Regions from separate parts of the Pseudomonas sp. TE24901 genome, predicted to be linked through region 1. Evidence: riboswitches for the same ligand, from Rfam matches in the RefSeq annotation. Region 1 holds a riboswitch; each other region holds the start of a gene.

What was found. Region 1 has a riboswitch for cobalamin ahead of cobW (cobalamin biosynthesis protein CobW). Riboswitches for the same ligand answer to the same signal wherever they lie in the genome.
Region 2: it holds a riboswitch for cobalamin, as region 1 does, so the genes downstream of both, ACVWVP_RS27745 (CbtB domain-containing protein) here and cobW (cobalamin biosynthesis protein CobW) in region 1, are expected to answer to the same signal.
Region 3: it holds a riboswitch for cobalamin, as region 1 does, so the genes downstream of both, ACVWVP_RS14215 (ABC transporter substrate-binding protein) here and cobW (cobalamin biosynthesis protein CobW) in region 1, are expected to answer to the same signal.

Annotation. Positions count from the first base shown of each region.
Region 1 is NZ_JBSSAF010000017.1:131,934-135,950, forward strand. It holds gene cobN (cobaltochelatase subunit CobN) at 1-780, opposite strand, end outside; gene cobW (cobalamin biosynthesis protein CobW) at 784-1,848, opposite strand; cobalamin riboswitch at 1,942-2,141, opposite strand; gene ACVWVP_RS27255 (hypothetical protein) at 2,331-2,831, shown strand; cobalamin riboswitch at 2,965-3,172, shown strand; gene ACVWVP_RS27260 (CbtB-domain containing protein) at 3,269-3,457, shown strand; gene ACVWVP_RS27265 (CbtA family protein) at 3,469-4,017, shown strand, end outside.
Region 2 is NZ_JBSSAF010000018.1:97,473-101,489, forward strand. It holds gene ACVWVP_RS27735 (DUF4865 family protein) at 1-454, shown strand, start outside; gene ACVWVP_RS27740 (CbtA family protein) at 456-1,184, opposite strand; gene ACVWVP_RS27745 (CbtB domain-containing protein) at 1,204-1,416, opposite strand; adenosylcobalamin (AdoCbl) riboswitch at 1,418-1,563, opposite strand; gene ACVWVP_RS27750 (histidine phosphatase family protein) at 1,616-2,170, shown strand; gene cobF (precorrin-6A synthase (deacetylating)) at 2,216-2,971, shown strand; gene ACVWVP_RS27760 (alpha/beta hydrolase) at 2,983-3,702, shown strand; gene ACVWVP_RS27765 (DcrB/PsbP domain-containing protein) at 3,832-4,017, opposite strand, start outside.
Region 3 is NZ_JBSSAF010000006.1:241,978-245,994, forward strand. It holds gene ACVWVP_RS14210 (FecCD family ABC transporter permease) at 1-152, opposite strand, end outside; gene ACVWVP_RS14215 (ABC transporter substrate-binding protein) at 149-1,159, opposite strand; cobalamin riboswitch at 1,276-1,469, opposite strand; gene ACVWVP_RS14220 (aldehyde dehydrogenase family protein) at 1,601-2,983, opposite strand; gene ptrR (putrescine utilization regulator PtrR) at 3,087-3,959, shown strand.

The DNA.
Region 1 (4,017 bases):
CGCCGCACCCACTTCATCCAGCAGGTCCTCGACCACCGTCAGGCAGCCGGGCTCTTTCAAACTGGCCAGCGCAATCGGCAGCGGGTTAAGGCCCGCTGCCTGTAAGCGTTGGCAGAACACATCGATAAAACCCGTATTGGCCGCCTGCAAATGGGAGCGGTAGAACAGCACCGCCGCCACCGGCCACTCGGGGTTCCAATCCGTCTGCCAGTCGTTCAGGCGCGGGTTGGCTTTATGCGGGTGATAAATCGCCGTGCGCGGCAGGGTTTGCGGCTCGGCCCAGGTGTAGTCGCGGCCCAGGTAAGCGCTGGCCAGGCAGCGATAGAAATCCAGCGCGTTGCCCAGGCCGCCCTGGCGCAAAAAGTGCCACAGGCGGTCGCGGCTTTCGGCGTTTACCGTACTCAGGCTGCTGAGTTCCGGGTCCGGGCGATCGTCCCCCGGCACCAGGATCAGCTGCACGCCGCGTTCGGCCAGCTCCACCAGCCGCTCGATGCCGTACCGCCAATAACCGATGCCGCCGTGCAGCGAAATCAGGATGACCTTGGCGTGGCGCAGCACTTCATCGACGTACAGGTCGACCGAGGCATGGTTCTGCACCTGCATCGGGTTGGCCAGGCGGAAGCTGGGGTAATCGTCGGGCAATTGCTGGGCCGCTTCGGCCAGCAATGCCAGGCTGGAATCACCGCTGCACAGGATCACCAGGTCAGCGGGGGTTTGGCCAAGGTCGGCAATATTGTCGTCCGAGACGAAACCACCGGGCTGGGTCCTGAGCAGGTGCATGGGTCAGACGCTGAGTGCAGCGCGCAACTGCGCTTCGAGGCCGGCGGCATCGAGGTCCTGACCGATCAGCACCAGGCGCGTGATGCGCGCTTCGTCAGCGCCCCAGGCACGGTCGAAGTGCTTGTCGAAACGTGTGCCCACACCCTGGATCAGCAGGCGCATCGGCTTGTTGGGGATGGCCGCGAAACCTTTGACGCGCAGGATGCCGTGTTGCACCACCAGTTGGGTCAGAGCGTCGAGCAGCAGGGCTTCGTCGGCTTGCGGCAGGTCGATGGAAATGGAATCGAAAGCGTCGTGGTCGTGATCGTCGTCTTCACCTTCGTGGTGATGATCGTGATGGCTGTGGCGACCGTCGATGTGCTCTTCAGAGCCGGCACCCAGGCCGATCAGCACGTCCAGCGGCAGGCGACCGCTGCTGGCTTCGATGATCTTCACCGCAGGCGGCAACTCTTCGGCGACTTCCAGGCGCACGCGGGCCAGGTCTTCCGGGTTGATCAGGTCGGTTTTGTTGAGGATCACCAGGTCGGCGCTGGCCAGTTGGTCGGCGAACAGCTCGTGCAACGGCGACTCGTGATCCAGGTTCGGGTCCAGTTTACGCTGGGCGTCGACCTGGTCCGGGAAGGCGGCGAAGGTGCCCGCGGCGACGGCCGGGCTGTCGACCACGGTGATTACCGCGTCGACGGTGCAGGCGCTGCGGATTTCCGGCCACTGGAAGGCTTGTACCAAGGGTTTTGGCAGGGCCAGGCCTGAGGTTTCGATGAGAATGTGGTCGAGGTCACCACGACGGGCCACCAGTTCGCGCATCACCGGGAAGAACTCTTCCTGCACGGTGCAGCACAGGCAGCCGTTGGCCAACTCGTAGACGCGGCCGTTGGCTTCTTCTTCGGTGCAACCGATGGAGCACTGCTTGAGGATTTCACCGTCGATGCCCAATTCGCCGAATTCGTTGACGATTACCGCGATGCGACGGCCCTGGGCGTTGTCGAGCATGTGGCGCAGCAAGGTGGTTTTGCCCGACCCGAGGAAGCCGGTAACGATGGTGACGGGGAGTTTGGCCAGTGTTTTCATCGGATGCCCTTTGGGGCGGGCATACGGGACGATAGGCCCTGCGACGGCGCGCAGCAGCGGATTTCGTCACCGGATCACCCCGCCCGGTTGAAGTAGAAAATCGGTTGCGAGGCAGGTCTCCTGGCTTGGGGCGTGCGGGTCTTGCGACCGGCGCTGGCTGCGCCTTCCCGCCTTGTCGGCAGTGGCGTGGCAGTCAGCTGAACCCTTTACAGTTGCGGGGGCAGCCGCGGCTTGGACCGCGTTCCCTTCTTAGCTCCGGCCTGGGCTGGAGAACCTCGAGGGTGCAAGGCTACGCAGTGCCACAGAGCGGGTCAATGCCAACACATGAGGTTCGCGCCATACCGCGGCAGTCGAATGAAACTTACAACTCGCATTAATTGCCCGATAGCCAGCTAGGAACAGCTTGGACTTTTGCACCACACAGATTTGGCTCATAAGCGCTCAATGCGCGCCAGACATACCAACGCAATAAAGGATCAAACATGACACTTTACCCTCTCCACTTTAACCTGCCACCCAACTCGCCGAGCTACAAAGGCGAGAAAGAAGCTGATGCCCCGCAGGACAGTATTCAGATCCAACACGCTGCATACACCAGCACGAGTAGCCTCGAAACTCGGGCAAAGAGAAGTACAACAGAGCAAAAGCCCCAGGTCTGGTTCTACAGTGACAAAGAGTTGCTACAAGAGGTGAAGAAACACTTCGATGAATATGCAGCCGGACAGGGCGATGAATACGTCAACTTCAAAGAATTAAAAGAGGCCGCCGGTCAGGTGCCAACCACGAGAACCTTCTCTCCAAAAGCCTCAGCCATTGCCGAGGAGATCCTCAAACGCACCGAGCTTCTCAACCAGCTGGACATAGGAGTGGGCTGGACACTCAGCGGAAGAGGATTACAAGACGAGAGGTTTGATCATGACAACCTTGACTACTTGATCACCTACGCTTCCGATCATCGCAGAGTCAGGTTCATTTCGAGATGATATAAAAATTTGTCTGATCCACAAAAAAGTAACATCGATCGCTCGTCACCCTTGAGGTCAACCCTATCCGTCAAACACCTTAAACATTTACAGCCGTTCAAGGTGTTTGACGCACATCAACCGCCCATGTTCTCCTACACACCTTGTTTCGGGTGCCCTGCAAAGGGTGAAACGGGAAACCGGTACGCCATACCCCTATGGCAAGTCCGGTGCTGCCCCCGCAACGGTAAGCGAGCGAAGCGTCATAACCACTGTGCACTTGCATGGGAAGGCGATGCTTTCAGGACTCTCCCAAGAGCCCCCTCGCAAGCCCGGAGACCGGCCCGAAAAAATCAGATAACAAACCCGCGGTGGGCGGGCGCTGTTCGAACCCTGCGTGCCCGGCTCGCGGGGTTTTCATGCGCTCGTGTCACCCTGAAACCCTGAAGGGACGCGCCATGTCGATCATCACCAGCACCTCGCACGCCACCGGCAACACCACCACCCTCAGCCAACGCCTGACCGCCGCCATCGGTGCGTCGATCCTCGGCGCGTGTCTGGTGTATTTCGCCGGTTTCTCGCATATCGAGGCGGTGCACAACGCAGCCCACGATACCCGCCACAGCGCCGCGTTCCCGTGCCACTGAGACTTGCCGACATGATCAAGCGTATTGCGCAAACCGCAGGGTTCACTGGCCTGCTGGCCGCCCTGCTGCTGACCCTGCTGCAAAGCTTCTGGGTCGCCCCGCTGATTCTGCAGGCGGAAACCTTCGAAAACGCCCCGGCCGCCACCGAAGTGGCCCACGAACACGCCGAAGGCGCCGCCGCCCACAGCCATGACGCCGAGGCCTGGGAGCCGGAAGATGGCTGGCAGCGTGTGCTGTCGACCACAGGCGGCAACCTGGTCGTAGCAGTCGGTTTCGCCCTGATGCTGGCCGGTCTCTACACCCTGCGCGCACCGACCCGTACCGCGCAAGGCTTGCTGTGGGGCTTGGCCGGTTACGCCACCTTCGTACTGGCGCCGACCATGGGCCTGCCACCTGAGCTGCCAGGCACTGCGGCAGCCGATCTGGCGCAACGGCAGATCTGGTGGATCGGCACCGCCGCCTCCACCGCCGCCGGTATTGCGCTGCTGGTGTTTGGCCGTAACTGGCTGCTGAAAGTGCTGGGTGCCGCGATCCTGGCCGTGCCTCACGTCATCGGCGCG
Region 2 (4,017 bases), on a different contig from region 1:
GTGGGATAACGCCGAGGGGCTGCTGTTCAAGGCGTTTATCGCTCAGGAGCAGGGCGGCAACGTGTATGCGTCGGTGTACCTGTGGTCCGACCCGTTGCAGGCCGCCGACTTTCTGCTGGGGTCACGCTTCCAGAAAGTGCTCGACAGTTTCGGCCGCCCGCATATCGAAAGCTGGCTGCCGCTGGATGTGCAACGTGGGCCGGCGCAGGCGGCGTTGAGTTTGTATCGGGAAGAGTGGCCACTGGCACCGGGGGCGGATCGGGCCGCGATACTGGCTGAAGAGAAAGTGCGCAACCTGCAAGTGGCGGACAGCCGTGACACCTTCGCGGTGTTCCTGGCGCTGGATGTGCAAGCCTGGCGTTTGGTGCGCATCACCTTGTCGGCCAAGGCACTGGATGTGACGCATCCCGGGACGGGCTATCAGGTGTTCTACCTGGCCCATCCCGGAATCTAGCTCAGGAGTTCAAGCGTGCGCGTGGCTGGCTCAAGAAACGCTCGGCCACCGCACCGAACACCAGGCCCAGGGTGGTCCACAGCACCAGCTGGATGCCCAGGGACGCGACGCGGAATTTCCACAGCAGCACGGCCGAGAATTGCTCCGGCACTTCATTGATCACCGGGAACAGGCTGCCGGCCACCGACACGATCACGATGTACAGCGCAACGCCCAGGATTGCCCCGGCCCACACGCCACGGCGGGCAATCAGCTTGCGTGCGGCGTTGATCGCGATCACCGCGGCCGCTACCGACACCAGCAGCATCAGGAAGAACAGCTGGGTGCGCTGGGCGATGGTCTCCGGGTCACCCACGGATGGCGGGTTGGCCGGGTATTTCAGGCCGGGCACCAGGATGAGGGTGACAAACGCCGCCAACGCCAGCAGTGCCGCCAGGCCACGGGGGCCGACCTTGCCGATGCGGCCCAGGGCGTAGGCAAACACCAGGGAGAAAATCCCGCCCAGGGAAACGCTATACACCACCACACCGGTGAACAGGCCGAAGGTGCTTTGCACGTCGCGGCTCACCAGTTCTTCTTCCGGCGCATCGCCGTGCATCTGTGCCATCTGGTCTTCAAAGGCGATGGCCTTGTCGATTTGCGGTTCACCAAAGGTCTTGGCGAAGCCGAATGCCAATACGCCGGCGAGCAGGCCTACCAGCATCCCGCGAACGAGTAATTGCCCTGTCATGTCCTGTCTCTCTTGTTGATTAATGGCAGGGAAAGCCCAGCAGATGGCGACCGTCGTGGACGAATTCGTGCACGTACATGCCTTTGAAAACCGCTGTGGCACCTTGCTCGGCGCCGACGAAGTAGATCGCCAGCATCAACAGCAGGCCGCCGAAGATCGCCCAGGGGAGGATTTCGCCCAGGGGAATCGTTGGCACATAGACATCAGGGTGGGTTGCAGCGGTATTAGCCATGAAAACCTCCAGGGATGACGCGTCCCGAAATGGAAAGCAAAGGGAGCTGAAACAGGGTCTGGCTTACGGCTGTGGGGCCGAATACAGTGGCGCGACCGCGCCGGCTTCGAACCGGCTTCCTGTTTCATGTTCGTTGTAACATGTTGAAACAACTTTGCCAGTCTACGCTGACTGCGCGCCGAAACAGAGTGAATTTGTGATGCAGACCACCCGTTTAAGCCTGATCTGCCATGCCGCCACGCGGGCGCAGAAGCAGGGGCGGTTTTCCGATGACGAATCTGTCGTGCTGGACTGGCAGCGTGAGGCGCTATCCCAGGCCGGTCGCTACCCGAAAAAACACCGCCTGATCTGCGGGCCGGAAGCCAGGGCCCGGCAGACCGCTGGCTTGTTCGGTGACAACGCACAGGTAGAAGTCGCCTTGCGCGACGGCGATTTTGGCCACTGGAAAGGCCAGGCCATCGACCAACTGGACGATGAAGCCATGAGTGCCTGGCTCACCGACAGCGCCAGCGCGCCCCACGGTGGCGAGTCGGTGGACCAGATCTGCCTGCGGGTTGGACAGTGGATGACATCCCTGGAAAGCCAACCGGGGCATGTCGTGGCCGTTACCCATCCCTTTGTGATCCGTGCCGCGTTGTTGCACGTGCTGCAGTTGCCGCTGTCGATGTTCTACCGGGTCGACGTCGAGCCGCTGTCATGCACCGAGCTGCGTTTCAACCGCGTGTGGCGCCTGCGCCTGGAAACTCACGCCTGACCCCGCGAACATGGCAAAATCCACGCCCCGCAATGAGAGCAACCCATGAAACGCATCCTGATCATCGGCATTGGCGCCGGCAACCCTGACTACATCACGATGCAGGCCGTGAAGGCGCTCAACCGCACCGACGTGTTCTTCCTGATGGACAAGGGCCAGAGCAAGGACAAGTTGATCGACCTGCGCCGCGAGATCTGCGAGACCTACATCACCGAGCCCGGCTACCGCTTTGTCGAGGCCGACTGCCCCGAGCGTGTGCGCGGTGATATCGACTACACCACCGCCGTGCAGGACCTGAACCGCGACAAGCAGCAGACCTTCGAACGCATGATCAATGAGGAAATGGCCGACGGCGAAGTGGGCGCATTCCTGGCTTGGGGCGACCCGGCGCTGTACGACAGCACCATTCGGATCCTGCAGGCGATCCTGGCCAGTGGCCGTTGCACCTTTGAATTCGAAGTGATCCCCGGCATCACCAGCGTGCAGGCCCTGGCAGCGCAGCACAAAGTGCCGCTCAACCGCATTGGCAAGTCCGTCGAGATCACCACCGGGCGCCGCTTGGCAGCAGGGCAGGCCAGCGACGCCGACACCCTGGTGGTAATGCTCGACGCCGAAGATTCCTATCGTACCGTGGCCGATCAGGACCTGGACATTTATTGGGGCGCCTACCTGGGCACGCCGGACGAGATCCTGATCAGCGGCAAGGTGGCTGATGTGGCAGAAGAGATTCAACGGGTGCGCAAGGCCGCGCGCCTGGCCAACGGCTGGATCATGGACACCTATTTGTTGCGCAAACCCTGAGGTAACGTCCCATGCTCAAACTGTTTGCCCTGGCACTGACCCTGGTGGCCGGCGCTGCTCATGCTGACGATTCGCTGCACACCGACTTGCCGTTGGCGTACCTGGAACAGACCCAGACCGATGCACGCAACCAGCCGTTGGTGATTTTCCTGCACGGGTTTGGCAGCAACGAGGAAGACCTGTTTGGCATCAAGGATTCGCTGCCGTCCACTTGGACTTACCTTTCGGCACGGGCACCCATGCCAGTAGACCCCCAGGGTTATCGCTGGTTTACCAAGACCCAGGGTGAAGCTGAGTACAACGGCGAAACGGCCGACCTGCAGCGCAGTGCAAAATTGATCGAAGACTTTATCGGCAAGGCCACGGCCAAGTACCACACCCGGCCCGATCGGGTATTCCTGGTGGGCTTCAGCCAGGGCGCGATCATGTCCTACGAGGTGGGCTTGCGTCAGCCGGAGCGGGTACGCGGGATCGCGGCGCTCAGTGGCAGTGTGCTGCCAGTGCTCAAGGCCGAGCTGAAACCGAATGACGCGTTGGCTGCGCTGGCGATCTTCATCGGGCACGGCACGCTGGACCAGGCGCTGCCCTATGCGTCGGCCACGCGGGCGAACGAGGTGTTGACGGGGTTGGGGTTGAAGCCGGAGTTTCACGGTTACCCGGGCATGCCGCATACCGTGAGTGAAGCCGAAGTGCAGGATTTGAAAGCCTGGCTGGAAAAAAGCCTGAAATAAACGCGGTCAAAAAATGTGGGAGCGGGCTTGCTCGCGAATGCGCTGGATCAGTCAACCTTTCTGTGACGGGTACACCGCATTCGCGAGCAAGCCCGCTCCCACATTCGATTTGTGTTGTACGTAGCGGGGTTATTTACCGCCGGTAATCTGCTTCACCAACTCCGCATGCCCCTTCACATCATCCCCACGGGAAATGGCCTGGATCACCAGCAGGTGATTCCCCGAACCGCCGAGGAACGTGGAGTTCAGCGTCTTGCCGCCGCCCTGGGTGGCGGTGCTGTCGACCTGGCGCAGGCCCAGGCCCTTGAAGGTCAG
Region 3 (4,017 bases), on a different contig from region 1:
TCGTCGATGGGGTCGAGCACGTAGCCCGCCGTCCACAGTTTATTGGCGAGCACTTGCAGCACCACCTGCGGCGAGATGGCGGTTTCGCCGATGGCCACGCCGGCGAGCACGGCGGCCAGGAGCAGGGCCAGGGCGAGCAGGGTACGGGTCATTTGAGTGGGTCGTAGCCGTCGATGGCCGTGGCCAGTTGTTCAAGGCCGTCGAACGTACGGAGGCTGGCCTGCAGCGCCAGGGCGTCGAGGATGATGATGCGGTTGTTTTTCACCGCGTCCATGTTGCGGGTCACCGGGTCGCTGCGCAGGAAAGCCAGTTTCTTTTCATGGTCGTCGGCCGGGTAGCGGCGGCGGTCCATGCGTGCGATCACCAGGAACGTGGGGTTGGCCTTGGCGATGGTTTCCCAGCCGACGGCGGGCCACTCTTCATCGGACTGCACCACGTTGGTCAGGCCAAGGGTCTGCAGCATGAATTCCGGAACGCCCTTGTGGCCGGCCACGTAAGGATCGGCGGCCATCTCGGCGCTGGAGAACCACACCAGCGCACTGGCCTGCTTGAGGCCTTTGCCTTGGGCGGTGGCGACCGACTTGGCCAGGCGCGCCTTGAGGTCGTCGTTCAGCTGTTGGCCACGGTCCTGCACGTCGAAGATCTGCGCCAGCTGGCTGATGCTTTTGTAAATGGTCTCGATGCGGAATGGCTCCAGCCGCGTGCCGTCGGCGCCCACCAGGTTGTCCTTGCCTTCGCAGTCGGAGGGCAGCAGGTAGGTGGGGATCTTCAGTTCCTGGAATTGCTCGCGGGTGCCGACCACGCCTTGGGGGCCGACCACCCATTCCAGCTCGGCGGCCACCAGTTGCGGGCGCTTGGCGATCACCGACTCAAAGCTCGGCTCGTTGTTCGCCAGGCGCTCGATGGTGTCGTTCTGGGCCTTGAATTGCGGCAACACATTGTTGAACCACAGCGAGGTGCCCACCACTTTGTCGCCCACGCCCAGTGCGTAGAGCATTTCGGTGGCGGCCTGGCCGATGGTTACGCTGCGGGCGGGGGCTTGCTGGAAGGTCTGGGTGCTGCCGCAGTTTTCCAGCGTCAGCGGGTAATGGGTGGGCGCAGCCTGGGCCAGGGTGCAGAAGCCGAGGCCGGTGAGCAGGGCGGTAACGCGTGGCAGCATGGGGCAATCTCCGTTTGAACCGTACAGTGAGCAGGGGGAGGTACGGTCGTGGAAATACAGCCATGGACGCTGCCGAAGGGCAGGGCAAGGATGTCCTTCCCGGACACCCCGCCGGTCGTGATAACGCTTGGCCGGCAGGTCTCCTGACTCGTGCGTCGTCGCCAGGCTCCGGCCTTCCCGAGCAGGGCTCAGTGGCAGTGTGGAGCAGGCTCAGCACCTACAGTTGCGGGGGCAGTTCCGATTGACGCGAGGGGCCGCGCTTCGGATTCCCTATTAGTCCCGTTTGGGAACCGGCGCGGTATGGTAGTCGATCGTACTGCCAAGGGGGAGAGAAAACCCGATCCCCCGTAGGAGCCGGCTTGCCAGCGATGGCGTCGGCGGAGGGTATTTGTGACCCAACTGTAGTGAGCGGGGCAAGCCCGCCCACTACAGGGCGGTGGGTTATTTGCGGTTCAGCCACACGGTTTGGGCGTTGCAGAATTCGCGTACGCCGAAGTGCGACAGTTCACGGCCAAAGCCGCTCTTTTTCACGCCGCCAAACGCCACCCGAGGGTCGGACACGCTGAAGGCGTTGACGAAGATCCCGCCGGTTTCCAACTGGTTGGCGATGTCGCGGGCCTTGGTCGCATCGGTGGTGAAGATGCTGGCGGTGAGCCCGAATTCGCTGTCGTTGGCCAGGGCCACGGCGTGGTCGGCGTCGCGGGCGGTGATGATCGAGGCCACCGGGCCGAACAGTTCCTGTTTGAACGAGGTCATCTGGTCGGTGACGCCGGCCAGCACGGTCGGCTCGTAGTAGTTACCGGCACCCGCGACTTTATTGCCGCCCAGCAGCAGGGTGGCGCCTTCTTCGAGGGTGGCCTGGACCTGGCCGTGCAGCTCGTCGCGCAGGTCGAAGCGTGCCATCGGGCCCACATAAGTGGTGGCCAGGGTCGGGTCGCCCATCACCAGGGCACGGCTGGCTTCGACGAATTTGGCGGTGAAGGCTTCGGCCACGCCGGCTTCGATGATCAGGCGCTTGGCGGCGGCGCAGACTTGGCCGCTGTTCTGGAAGCGGCCGATCAGGGCGGCTTGCACGGCGGCGTCGAGGTCGGCGTCGTTGAGCACGATGAACGGGTCGGAGCCGCCCAGTTCCAGCACGCATTTTTTCAGCGCAGCCCCGGCCTGGGAGCCGATGGCGATACCGGCGCGCACGCTGCCGGTGAGGGTCACGGCGGCAATGCGCGGGTCGGCGATGGCGCTGGACACGCCCTCGTTGCCCACGTTGATCACTTCAAACAGGCCTTCGGCAAAACCGGCTTTGTGGAAGGCCTGCTGAATCAGGTAGGCGCTGCCCATCACGTTTGGGGCGTGCTTGAGCACGTAGGTGTTGCCGGCGAGCATGGTCGGCACGGCGCCGCGCAGCACTTGCCACACCGGGAAGTTCCACGGCATCACGGCGAGGATCGGGCCCAGCGGGCGGTATTCGATCTGGGCGCTGCCGTTGTCCACCAGGGTCGGTTCCGGCGCCAGCATGGCCGGGCCGTGAGCGGCGTACCATTCGCTGAGCAGGGCGCATTTTTCGATTTCGGCACGGGCCTGGGCGATGGGCTTGCCCATTTCCAGGGTGATCATCTGCGCCATGTCTTCGGCTTGTTCACGCAGGGCGGCGGCCAGGGCCAGCAGCAGTTCGGCGCGCTGGCCGACCGGCTGGCGGCGCCAGGTGCGGAAGGCGGCGGTGGCGCGGTTCAGGGCGGCGTCCAGTTGCGCGGCGCTTTCGTAGGGGTAGCTGCCGACGGTTTCGCCGGTGGCCGGGTTGATCGAGAGAGCGTGGGTGGTTGCGTTCATGGCACCGTCCTGCTGAATGAATGGATTGGGTTCAGGCTACGGGGCTATCTCTTTTCTGGAAACTGAATAATATTAAGCAATACATTCACGATTGGAGAATGATGTGGATCTGGTGCAGCTGGAAATCTTCAAGGCCGTTGCCGAGCAAGGCAGCATCAGCGCCGCCGCGCAGTTGATTCATCGTGTGCCGTCGAACCTGACCACGCGCATCAAGCAACTGGAGCAGGACCTGGGCGTTGAATTGTTCATCCGCGAGAAGAGCCGCCTGCGCCTGTCGCCGGCCGGCTGGAACTTCCTCGGCTATGCGCGGCGCATTCTCGACCTGGTGCAAGAGGCCCGCGCCACGGTGGCGGGGGAGGAGCCCCAGGGCGCGTTTGCCCTGGGTTCGCTGGAGAGCACGGCGGCGGTGCGCATTCCGGCGTTATTGGCGGCGTATAACCAAAAGCACACCAAGGTCGAACTGGACCTGAGCACCGGGCCCTCAGGCACGATGATTGAAGGGGTGTTGTCGGGGCGACTGGCGGCGGCGTTTGTGGATGGGCCGGTGTTGCACGCGACCCTGGAAGGCGTGGCGGTGTTCGAGGAGGAAATGGTGGTGATCGCACCGCTGCACCATGCGCCGATTACCCGGGGGCAGGATGTGGCGGGGGAGAGCATCTATACGTTCCGCTCGAACTGTTCGTACCGCCATCACTTCGAGCGCTGGTTCTCACAGGATGGCGCGGTGCCGGGCAGGATTTTCGAGATGGAGTCTTATCACGGCATGCTCGCCTGCGTCAGCGCCGGTGCGGGCCTGGCGCTGATGCCACGCAGCATGCTGGAAAGCATGCCGGGGTTTACGGCGGTGAGTGTGTGGCCGCTGAGCGATAGCTTCCGGATTCTGCACACGTGGTTGATCTGGCGGCGGGGGACGGTGTCGCAGAGCCTGAACAGCTTCGTAAAACTGCTGGAAGAGCGCGTTCTAGAGCCAGCATAGATCAACTGTGGGAGCTGGCTTGCCTGCGATGGCATCTACTCGGTCATGCAGGAAGATC